DNA from 2 places in the Flavobacterium sp. AK-345 genome. Region 1 is predicted to be linked to the other one. Evidence: riboswitches for the same ligand, from Rfam matches in the RefSeq annotation. Region 1 holds a riboswitch; the other holds the start of a gene.
What was found. A riboswitch is a leader RNA that binds a small molecule or an ion and turns the genes downstream of it on or off. The one in region 1 is predicted to bind S-adenosylmethionine.
Positions count from the first base shown of each region.

Region 2: another riboswitch for S-adenosylmethionine. It lies ahead of AC4FQ3_RS03770 (aminotransferase class V-fold PLP-dependent enzyme); the one in region 1 lies ahead of AC4FQ3_RS07745 (alpha/beta fold hydrolase).

Region 1 is NZ_JBZEER010000003.1:187,806-193,909, forward strand. Features, by position in the region: gene thrA (bifunctional aspartate kinase/homoserine dehydrogenase I) at 1-2,229, opposite strand, end outside; gene AC4FQ3_RS07745 (alpha/beta fold hydrolase) at 2,231-3,214, opposite strand; SAM riboswitch class I at 3,294-3,401, opposite strand; gene AC4FQ3_RS07750 (hypothetical protein) at 3,590-3,790, opposite strand; gene AC4FQ3_RS07755 (homoserine dehydrogenase family protein) at 4,416-5,504, opposite strand; gene AC4FQ3_RS07760 (O-acetylhomoserine aminocarboxypropyltransferase/cysteine synthase family protein) at 5,704-6,104, opposite strand, start outside.
Region 2 is NZ_JBZEER010000001.1:826,624-832,727, reverse strand. Features, by position in the region: gene AC4FQ3_RS03780 (glycoside hydrolase family protein) at 1-751, shown strand, start outside; gene AC4FQ3_RS03775 (5'-methylthioadenosine/S-adenosylhomocysteine nucleosidase family protein) at 1,027-1,620, opposite strand; SAM riboswitch class I at 1,834-1,933, shown strand; gene AC4FQ3_RS03770 (aminotransferase class V-fold PLP-dependent enzyme) at 2,320-3,822, shown strand; gene AC4FQ3_RS03765 (DUF763 domain-containing protein) at 3,904-5,124, opposite strand; gene AC4FQ3_RS03760 (hypothetical protein) at 5,314-5,655, opposite strand.

The DNA.
Region 1 (6,104 bases):
TTCCAGGTTTCCTTTGTCATTTTGCAAATCTCCAGACAATTCGCCAATGTATCTTAATACGTGATTTGGCTTTTGATCGGCTTTTATTTTATCGTAAATTGGGTCGAATTCTTTTAGTTTTGTCAAGAAATCAGAAACATTTCCATCACGTAAATGTTCCGGAATTAAATTCTGAATCGAAATTTCTTCAAACTCGTTTTGCAAATCTAATTCTCTGGCCAAAATCAATAATTTTCTTCCCACATCATTTCCGCATAAATCTTCGCGTGGGTCTGGTTCTGTGTATCCGTTATCAATTGCTTCTTTTAAAATTTCGCTAAACGGAACATCTTTTGCAGAAAAATTATTGAATAAATAACTCAAAGTCCCGGAGAAAACTCCTTTTATTTTAGTAATGTTTTCACCAGAAAGGTGTAATAATTTTATCGTATCAATTAATGGCAATCCTGCACCAACATTGGTTTCATACAAATAATTCTTTTGATTTTCTGCCAAAGCTTTTCTCAATTCTTTATAAAAACCATAGCTTAATGTATTAGCAACTTTATTTGAAGAAATCAAGTCGAAACTGCTTTCTATAAACGGAATATAATTTTCTACGAATGAAGCACTTGCCGTATTATCAATCGCAATTAGGTTTTCTAAATGATGCTGATTGGCGTAAGCAATAATATCCTGAATGGTGTAAGCAAGACCTTCTTTTTCAATGTCAGTTTTCCAGCTTGAAGTTACGCCATTTTTATTTAAAAGTAATTTTTTAGAATTGGCAATTGCAAAAACATTCAATCGAACATCTTTTCTTTTTTCGATAGCTGCCGCTGATTCTAAAATCTGATTGATTAAAGTTCCTCCAACTAAACCATGACCGATAATCGCGATATTGATTTTTTTAGAAACCCCAAAAATCTCACCGTGAATTACGTTTAACGCTTTATGAAGCTCCGATTTTTTAACCACCAAACTCACGTTTTTACCCGTAACGGTGTTGTTAAACAATATTGGAACAATTTTATTTTTGATTAATGCCGTGTAAGGTTTATGGAAAGTGCTCAAATCCTGACCAATAATTGAAATTACAGATACATTATCTGTTACTGTAATCTGGTTTACATCTTTAGAATAAAAATCATTTTCAAACTCTTTTTCTAATTCAACCATTGCGGTTGTCGCTTTATCAGTTGCCACTACAAGACCAATTCCTCTTTCTGAAGAACCTTGCGAAATGATACTTACGCTGATATTGTGATCGCCCATTACTTTAAAAATTCGGGCATCAACGCCGGCTTTTCCAAGTAATCCGCGACCTTCAAGATTTACAAGAGAAACATTCTCTAATACCGAAAGTGTTTTGATTCCTTCTTTTGCAGAATCTGAAGTAATTAAAGTTCCGCGATTTTCGTGATTAAAAGTATTTAAAATACGAAGCGGAATGTTTTTTTCTAATAATGGAATAATTGTTTTTGCGTGCAAAATTGTTGCTCCAAAATTGGCTAATTCGTTTGCTTCGTTAAATGAAAGAAATTCGATTTTTTTAGCATCGGCAACCAAATCAGGATTTGCTGTGTAAATTCCGTCAACGTGTGTAAAGTTTTGTAATTCTTCGGCATTCAAATAATTAGCAATTAACGACGCAGTATAATTACTTCCGTTTCTTCCTAAAGTTGTGGTGTCGTTATTATTGTTTGAACCAATAAAACCGGTTACAATATTTACGGTTGAACCGTTATGTTCTTTAAAATAATTGACAACATTTTTCTTCGAAAGTTGTTCCAGAGGCTGTGCATCACCAAATTTAGAATCTGTTTTTAGCAATTCTCTTGCATCAACAAAATTGGCCGGAATTCCTTTTTCTTTTAAAATTGAAGTCAATAATTTAGCCGAAAGCAATTCGCCTTTAGACAAAATCTGATCTTTAATTTTATTGCTATAATCGCCAATTAAGCTTACACCTTCAAAAAGTTTTTCTAAAATGGTAAACTCTTCAGATAAATCAACTTGTGGATAATCTGAAATTTGATAGATTTTAAAGTTTTCGAATAATGGCTTATAATTTCCGTTTTTGGCAGCAATTTTTAAAATATATTCTAATTCATCTGTAGCATTTCCGCGGGCAGAAACTACAACGGCAATTTGTTCGCCCTGATTTACTTTATCTGAAATAATTGAGACAACTTTGTTAAGTCCTTCTCCGTTTGATAATGATTTACCTCCAAATTTTAATACTTTCATTTTATTTTGCTATTGTTTCTGCCTTAAAAATATCGGCAAGTAAATGATCTAATTGTTTGTACTCGATTAAAAAAGCGTCATGTCCGTGAACAGAATCTATTTCGTTATAAAAAACATTGTCTTTGAACTTTTTTAATTCCTGATAAGTTTCTCTGTTTTCTTTTGCCGTAAAAAATAAGTCAGAATTAATTCCGATAATGTGAATTGTGGCATTTGTTTTTGATATTAAGGTTTCGAAACTCTCACTATTTCGAGTAATATCTATGGTTTTAAGCAACTGGTTCATTAATTTATAAGAAGCCAATTGGTATCTTTTTTGCAATTTGTCTCCGTGATGCGCCAGCCAGCTTTCTATATTAAAAACAGAAAGATTTGGGTTTGTCGTACGTTGAAATTTTTCTTTGAATGATTCCGGAGATCTGTAACACAACATTGCATGAATTCTGGCATCTTCAATTGGTCGTGATGAATTGTTCAGGATTTGTTCCTGTAAAAAGCAATTGGCAATCATCCAGTCTGTCGATTTCCAGTCGGTTGCAATTGGAATCAGGTTTTGAGTTATGTTTGGTTTTAATGCCAGCATTTCCCAGGCAATTCCACCGCCAACAGAACCGCCAATGATTGTATGAACCTGAGTTATATTTAAGGCATCCAGTCCTTCAAGAAAAATTCTGGCAATATCTCTGGTTGTAAAATCCTGGTAATTTTCGATGATAAAAGAATCGGTTCCGTTACCTGGAACGTTGAATGCAAGGACTGAGTATTTTTCTGTATCAATTGTTTTTCCTTCGCCAATTAAGTCATTCCACCAGCCATTTTCGCCTGTAACCTGAGCATTCCCTGTCAAAGCATGATTGACCAAAACAATAGGCGCGCTATATAATGGCAAACCAAAAACGGTAAAGCTTAAAGGTAACGAACGGTAAAGTGCACCATTTTCGGTGGTGAAATTTTGTATGCTAATGGGGTTTGGTATATTTTCCAATTTCAAATCTGTTGTATTATTGATTTGTATCTGGAAATATTAGAAAGAAAAAACTAGTATGAAACTAGAAAAATTCTTGTTGTTATCTTTCCACGTTTGGCGTGGTAGAATGCAGCACCTTCTTCGCTTTACCGAAGGGTTGCTAAGGATTCATCGGGTCTAATCCCTCGTCCTTTCTTTATAACATTTCAATACGTTTTTGAACTTAAAGGTGCAAATTAACTACTAATTTCTTAAACAAACAAATTTTATCGAAACTGATTGCTCAATTTCTTAAACATAATTCAAACTAAAACTATTGTACGCAAAAATTTACCGAACAATTTGCCCAGTAAAATTAAGCAGGTTTTCCCTTATCCTATGATGCTTTTCGATTTAGATAAAAAGCGTTTCATTTTCTTTTGAGTACATCAAAAACAATAAAGAGTTTGGCTCTTTTTTCTCTTCTTTTTTATCTGTTTCAGTTATTCCGAACCTTGGATGGATCAATTCGTTCTTTGGCGGCGGCGGATTGTTTCTTTTAGTTCTGTTTTTCAATGTTGAAAATGTTTTTGCGATGTAGTTTAATGTACTCATGATATTAAGTTTTAGTTTGTTGTGTGTTATTATGTTTACTATTCGTTTATTATTGTGTTAAGAAGCCAAATGAAATAAAAAAACCCTTTTGGATCGGGATACCAAAAGGGTTTAAGTTTTTCAAACTCATATATTCTTTTAGTATCAACAGACGCGTACGCAAATAAATGCGACAGAGAACATCTTGTTCATCTGTAGGGATTTATTCATCTGTGATTTATTTATTGTTTTAAATTCTTGCATTTTCTTATAAAATTAAAAAGCCTCCAAAAAAATTATCGGGAGGCTTTTGCATATGTTTTTATTGTTTTCTTACAATTTAAGCAAAAGACTTCCCAACGGTTTTAACCGAAATGGCGCAAAACATTTTATAGACATTTAAGTTCATTGATTCAGTAGCTTTTGGGTTTAACAAATATGGCAATATTATTTTAATTACGCAAATAAAAAACAATAAATTAATACGAAAATCCGACAAAAAACTACTTTTTTTCGATATAAAACATCTTACAAAACTTTTGTTACACAAAATAGAAGTAAAAACTTACAAATAATTGATTTACACCTTAATATTTCCACAAATCAGTTTATCAAAGAACATTTTAAAGCATTTTTTAATTTGACTTTAAAGCCAAACTGCTTCCTTATTTTTAATTTTTTCGGCAACTTTTAAGATGTCAGTTATAATTCCTCTTGAAATTGCCTGTTTACAAGCCGAAGCACTCTGAATTACGATTGGAACATCGGCATATGATTGTGTGTAGATTTCAAAAATAGTATCAGAACCTTTTAATTGTCCAATTGCCGATGCTGCAGATTCTGAAACCAATTTCACTTCCAATGTATTTTTCTCTACATCAAATTCGCCAACGTATCTCAAAACATGATTATCGGCCTGAGTGATTTTTGAAATTTTAAAATATCGGTCAATCGCTTCTTTATCAAGAATTCCGTTTTTCTCTAAATGTTCTTCTTTAATAATAGAATTGATTTTAATATCCGACAGTTCAAAATCCTTTCCAATTTCTCTGGTCAGAATGAGCAGTTTTTTTGCGGTATCATTTCCGGATAAATCTTCTTTAAAAGTAGAACGCATCAATCCTAACAAACTGGCATCTTTTAAAACAGAAGAAAAAGTGGTTTCTTCATTCGAAAACCGATTAAAAACATAACTCAGATTATCAGAGAAAACACCCCGAATCCTGGTTATTTTTTCTCCCGAATAATACAAATCTCTCAAAGTCTGCAAAACCGGAAATCCGGTATCAACCGATGCTTCATACAAAAACTCTTTGTCGTACTTTTTAAGATTTTCCCGTATTTCTTTATAAAGATCAAGCGGAAGCGTATTTGCCTTTTTATTTACCGCTACAATATTAAATCCATTTTGAATCAATGTATTATAATGACTTATCAATTCATCGCTCGCCGTGGCATCAACGGCAATCAAATTTTCAAATTCGTTTTCTTTTGCAAATTCTATGATATCTTCTACTTTAAACGGAACAGCCAATTGCACAAAATTGGTTTCCCAGGCATATCCAACGCCTTCTTTCTCGAAAAAAGCAACGGTAGAATTGGTGATTATCGGAAAATGAAAATCGATGTTTTTACTTTGCAGAAAAAATTCCTGACTTTCAATTATCTGATTGATCAAAGTGCTTCCGATATTTCCAATTCCGAAAAGGATAATATTTATTTTAAGCTTTGACATAATTTTAATTTTAATTTATTAAACCATATAAGTTATATAAGTTCATATAATGTGTCAACGATTATAATTTAGACGCACTGTTGTGCGTCTCTACTTATATGGTTCAAAACTTTTATACTGAATGCTTTTCTCATAAAAAATCACCTTTAGCAAAAACTCACTCGCTAAAGGCAATTTTTCAAACAAAAAACAAAAAAACCTAATTTTTATTGATGCTGTATTGCGATTGTGTAACACTTGCAAATACAGTTTCCAAGTCTGCGATTAAATCTTCAATATCTTCGATTCCAACAGAAAGTCTGATCAAATCTTTTGAAACTCCCGTTTCAAGTTGTTCATCATCTGTAAGTTGTTGGTGCGTTGTACTTGCCGGGTGAATAATTAATGATTTTGTATCACCAATGTTTGCCAGCAATGAGAATAATTTTGTTTGATCTACTACTTTTTTGGCCGCTTCAAAACCTCCTTTTAATCCAAAAGTGATAATTCCGCTTTGTCCTTCCGGAAGATATTGTTTGGCTAAATCGTAATATTTATTGTTTTTCAGACCCGGATAATTTACCCAAACCACCTCATCTTGTTTCTCTAACCATTCGGCAA
Region 2 (6,104 bases), on a different contig from region 1:
AAAGGAAGGCGATTATTTTTTGATCTACAATTTTTATTTTGTGGGAGGAAATGTCAACACACATCGCGTAATTCCGCCACCAAAACAATTAGATGTTGATACCAGCGGCAGACTTTTATTAAAAACCTATCACCATTGGGAAACGATTTATCAGAGAACAATTGCGCAAAAGAACTTACCAATTCCGGTGCCTATTTTAGGAAATCCATCTGCAAATTTTGTTTTAGAACATGAAAATAAGTGGCGTTTTGGATGCCGAAGCGGTTACGAAGTTTTTTGTTTTGAAAAACCATCCAATGATTTTGTGTGGGAAGGAACACTGGCGGTTGAAGGAATGGGAAAAACAGGTTTTGTAATTGAGTGCGACGAAGAAGGAACTGCCTATTATGTTTCAATTGATTTTGTAAATGGTTTTGTCCAGTTTCGAGCGTGGGGATTTAATGAAAAAGACGTCAAAAACAATTTTATCTTCGAAAATATTCAAACGAATCAATTTGAAATTGTCGATAAAAAAGAAATCTACTTTAAAATAATCCGTCACGGAAATTACTATGAAGTATCGATCAATGAAGTGGTTAAATTAACTTTATTGGATTTTAAATACAGCGAAGGAAAAATAGGGGTCTATGTTTGTTCTGCCATTGTATCCTTAAAAGATTCAAAGATTCACGTAATTCCAGAACCGGAAAATGAATACGCAACTTCAGATCCAAATAAAGCTTTTGATGAATATTTGAAAAAATCGCATTAAGAAGAAAGAGGATAGAGGGAAGAGAATAGAAGCAAGACAATAGAAGCAAGAGAATAGAGGCAAGAGGATAGAAGAAAGAAAGAGAGATGAATATAGCCCAAGGTTTCAACCTTGGGGGACATGCATAATAAAAATACATTATGTCCCAACGGTTGAAACCGTTGGCAATGTTTACAAGTAAAATAAATTATGGCTTTTACGAATTTGCATGAATTAATTTTAAGATCAACTATTAAAAAATTAGTGCAAATTCGTGAAATTCGTGAAATTCGTGTTTAAATGTTATTATTAAGTTGTAAAATGTTTCCAAAAGCTGCTGCAGCCTTGTGAACCTGAATAACCCAGTCATCAGCGGCATTATCATCGGCACCATCTGAAATATATTTTAGACATAAAAACGGGATATTTTCTTTCATGGCAATCATGGCAAGTGCATAAGCTTCCATATCTACCACATCATATATTTTGGTGGCGTGACCCATCTCAAAACTATCACCTGTTCCACAAATACCTATTTGCAGGTTATCCATTGCCAAACCATAGTCAAGAATTACTGGTAAATTAGAAAGCGGAGTTTCATATTGTGCAAATCCCAAACCTCTCACATCCATATCTCTTTGCACAAATTTAGTACAGCAAATAATGTCGCCTTTTTGAAAAGAATTGCTTCCTGCTGATCCAAGATTAACGATTAAAGATGGTTTTTTGTTTTGAATAACTTTGGTTAATTCATAAGCTGCATTTACTTTTCCGATTCCGGTAATGAGCGTATTTTGACCAACGAAAATATCTGCTGCTTCAGATTCTAATGCAAATGAGAATAATACATCTTTTAATGGAAAAGATAATTCGGGTGTAATTTTTATCATTAAATAAGTTTATTTTTCGATATGCAAAGATGCTCATTTCAACTAAATAATAGGTCATGGAAAGAAAGGATTTATGTCAATTTTTTATTGTTCAGATAAGAGATCAGATAGTACGTAATACTTTATTTATTGTTAAAAATTAAAAAAAACAGTTTTAAACTATATTAATTCGATAGAATTTATATATATTTGTAGAGTAGAAAATTTCTACATGACTTATCCAGAAAGACTGAGGGAATAGGCCCGATGATGTCTTAGCAACCTGTTGCCAAATAAGGTGCTAAATCCTTCCGCTACGGCGGACAGATAAGAAAGATTTCGTTTAGTAAATCTGAATAAGCTCATCATTATTAAATTTTTTTATCATTAAAATGAAAGCTGAGCTATTATTATACGCCAATTTTACAGAAACCAATCTGCTATTTCAGGAAAATAAATCTTTAGTTTTTCGAATGCACGGCAGGTAATTTTTTCTAGTCTATTTCCCTTTATTGACGTTACGTTAGGCCATTTCAAATTGGTCAGGGAACACTTATGTTCAATTTTAAATCAAATTATTATGAAAAATATCTTATTAAGCAACACTAATAATCAACTGCGATATATCGGTTACAAAACCTTAAAAAATCACTTCGAAAATTTGGATTCTTCCAAAGATTCAACGAGAAATAAAATATGTTAATTTAAAATGATAGGGAAATGAATGTTATTGAGAAGCAAGTAAAAACAAGCCAATTAGAAAAGTATTTTTCGAAATTTAGAGAAAATACAATAGGAGTAAATCACATTTTTGAATCCATTTACGGAAAACAAAATTTATTATATGCTGACTGGGTTGCCAGCGGAAGATTATATATTCCGATTGAAGATATAATGCTCAATAAAATAGGTCCGATGATTGCCAATACGCATTCATTTTCAAGTCAAACCGGAAAAGCTTCCACGTATGCTTATCAGCATGCCAGAGCAGTAATTAAAAAACACGTTAATGCTAATGAGTCTGATGTTTTGGTTACCACAGGAACCGGAATGACAGCAGCTTTATCTAAATTGCAGCGTTATCTGGGTTTGCGTACTGCCGATAATAAATTTCATTCTAAAAAAACTGAAGACGAAACAGATAAACCAGTCGTTTTTATTACTCACATGGAACATCATTCTAATCAGGTTCCGTGGTATGAAACCAATGCCGATGTGGTTATTTTGCCTGCCGACGAGAACAATTTGGTAAACCCCGAAATTCTTGCTGAGAAAATAAAAAAATACGCAGATCGAAAACTGAAAATCGGCTCTTTTACGGCTTGCTCAAATGTATCCGGAATAATTACACCTTATCATGAATTGGCCAAAATCATGCATCAAAATGGTGGTTTTTGCTTTGTTGATTTTGCAGCTTCTGCACCTTATGTAAAAATTAATATGCATCCTGAAGATCCTGAAGAACAATTAGATGCGATTTTCTTTTCTCCACATAAATTCCTGGGCGGCCCCGGAACCTGCGGGGTTTTGGTTTTTAATGAAAAGTTATACAAAAGCAACATTCCCGATAATCCGGGCGGAGGAAACGTAAAATGGACAAATCCATCCGGAGGATATCAATATAGTGACATAATAGAAGTAAAAGAAGATGGCGGAACTCCAGGATTTTTGCAGGTAATAAGAACTGCTTTGGCTCTGGAACTAAAAGACCAGATGAAAGTAGAAAACATAAAAAACAGAGAAAAAGAATTGCTTGATCTTTGTTATGCAGCGTTTAGTAAAATTCCGGGTTTATCTATTTTGGGAGATATTACAACCGAAAGAATTGGCTGCGTTTCTTTTGTAATCGAAAACATTCATTACAATTTGGTTGTTAGACTTTTAAATGACCGTTTCGGAATTCAGGTTCGTGGCGGTTGGTCCTGCGCCAGCACTTATGCACATTATTTGTTTGATATTGATGAAGAAAAATCAAAAGAAATAACCAACGAATTACTTCAGAAAAATCAAACCAATAAACCGGGATGGGTTCGTTTATCCCTGCATCCAATCATGACAAATGAAGAACTTTTGTTTATTTGTGATGCTATACAGCAAGTTGCGCAAAATTATCAGGAATGGCAAAAAGATTATAAATACAATAGTTCTTCTAATGAATTTGAGAATGTTATAATTGGAGAAGATATTGAAAAAGAGGTACAAAAATGGTTTGAGCTCGGGTAATATAAATGTGCTTTTTAATAAAATTTAAAAACTCATTTCATTACCGAAATGAGTTTTTTTTTGCTAAAACCTGTTATCAGTTTAAAATAATTCCAATTGATTATTAGGGTTTGAAGGTTTGCTTTTTGGAGGTTTGGCATCTCCAAAAATAGTTCTTCCGCCATATTTGTGCGATTCATCACGTTCTCTTTGAATCAGGGCATCAAAGTTAGAATTGGGTGTAAAACTTTCTTCGGCTTTTCTTGAAATCTCTGATAATTTTTGAATTGCCTGTATTTTGTCACTATTTCCAATTTTAGCACGATTAATTGCCCTTTGCAAAGTATCAATTGTTTCATCATAAATTTTTACAGGAACAGGAAACGGATGCCCGTCTTTTCCGCCATGAGCGAAAGAAAAACGTGCCGGATCTTCAAATCGGGTAGGAGTGCCGTAAATTATTTCACTAACCAATGCTAACGATTGTAAAGCTCTTGGTCCCATTCCTTTTAAAAGCAATAATTCTTCAAAATCTTCCGGTTTATTTTCGTGGGTTGCCCATAACATTGCGCCCAATCTTTTCATATTTACATCTTCCATTCTCACATCGTGATGTGCAGGCATAGAAAGATGCTGCATTTCTTTCATGATTCTTGTTGGAGATTCTTTAGATAATTCTAAAATACCTTCTCTGGATTTTGTGGCCGCCTCAGCCGTAAGATTTAAGATTGTGCCTTGATTTTCGCCATAAATAAAAGTATGAGGCTCATTTATAAAGGATTTTAAATCTTGCGAATGCCAATGATATCTTCTGGCAGTTTGGGAGTCAGGATTCATTCCTTGCTGAATAACAGCCCATTGTCCTTTATTGTCAACGATAAAATTATGCTGGTACAATTGAAATCCGTCCTGAATGGCCGTGTTGTCAACTTTGGCAGTTAGTCTGCTGCAATTTGCAAGATCATTTCCGTCAAGGCCTGTTTTTTCGCCAACAAATAAAAGTTCCTGAGGAGTTAGCATGGAATGTTTGCCTTTGCCTCCGCAAATATATATTCCCAATTCTTTTGAATGCGGGTTTACTGATTTTTTTAAGGCTCCAAGTACAGAAGTTGTAATGCCCGAAGAATGCCAATCCATGCCCATCACGGCACCAAAACTCTGAAACCAAAAAGGATTGCTTAGTTTGCTTATTACTTCAGAAGTAGAAAATTCCATAGCAATCGTTTCTACAATCGCAAAACCAAGTTTAGACATTCTTTCAGCAAGCCACAATGGAACATGCCCATAATGTAAAGGAAGATCTGCTGTACCGGAACGTTTCATTTGATAGAATTTGGATTACTGCAAAATTAAGCAAAATAGTTTAAAACGCTTATTTGCAAAAGAAATGATTAAGAATACATTAGCATATTTTATTAAATAACAGATTGTTATCAGCAAAATAAAAACCGCCGGATTTTGCCCAGCGGTTTAGATTACTTTTTATAAAATTCCGATTTTTGATATACAGATTTATCTATTTACATCATCTTCTGTATAGGTATCATCATCTTCAGGTTCGGCAGTAGTTGCATTATATTCATCCAACGTTCTTCTGTCGGGATCATTATTCTTTTTTAAATCTTCATCCAGATACTGCGGTCTATTGGTGTTTTTTTGAAAATCGGGATCAATATTATCGTTATCATCCAGTCTGTGCTGAATTGGATGCTCATTAGATTTCTCATTATATTGATCTCTTTTTCCGGAAGTATCAGCCTGATTCTGATTTAGTATAGTATCCTTGCTTTCCATGGTTTCAGATTTATTCGCCTGATTATCTGATCTGTCGTTTCTGTGGTCTGAAGTATTCATAATAATAAGTTTATAGTTAATAATTAATTCAAGTTGCTAATAAAAAAAGTATAATCCCTACGGGATATTTCTAGGGTGTTACTTTCGTTTCTACCAATATTTAACTCCTAACGGAGTAATAAAAATATCTCGCAAAGACGCAAAATCGCAAATATTTTGTCATTTCGACGGAGGAGAAATCTCCACAAGTAACTCCGCAAAGAGAATCCAATCTTTGTCGAGCTTCTCACGGAGATTTCTCCTCCGTCGAAATGACAATATTGTGTTTAAACTTTGCGGCTTTGCAAGAAAAATTATTGTTCAAAAAGCTTAACTTAATGACATTGTCCCGTAGGGACTACACTTATTAATTAGCAATTGAATTCATTACAAATCTATAGACAACAAATAAGAATAAATTATACTTTTTCGATCTTTAATTGTATTATTATCAGTTGTTTACTTTGAAG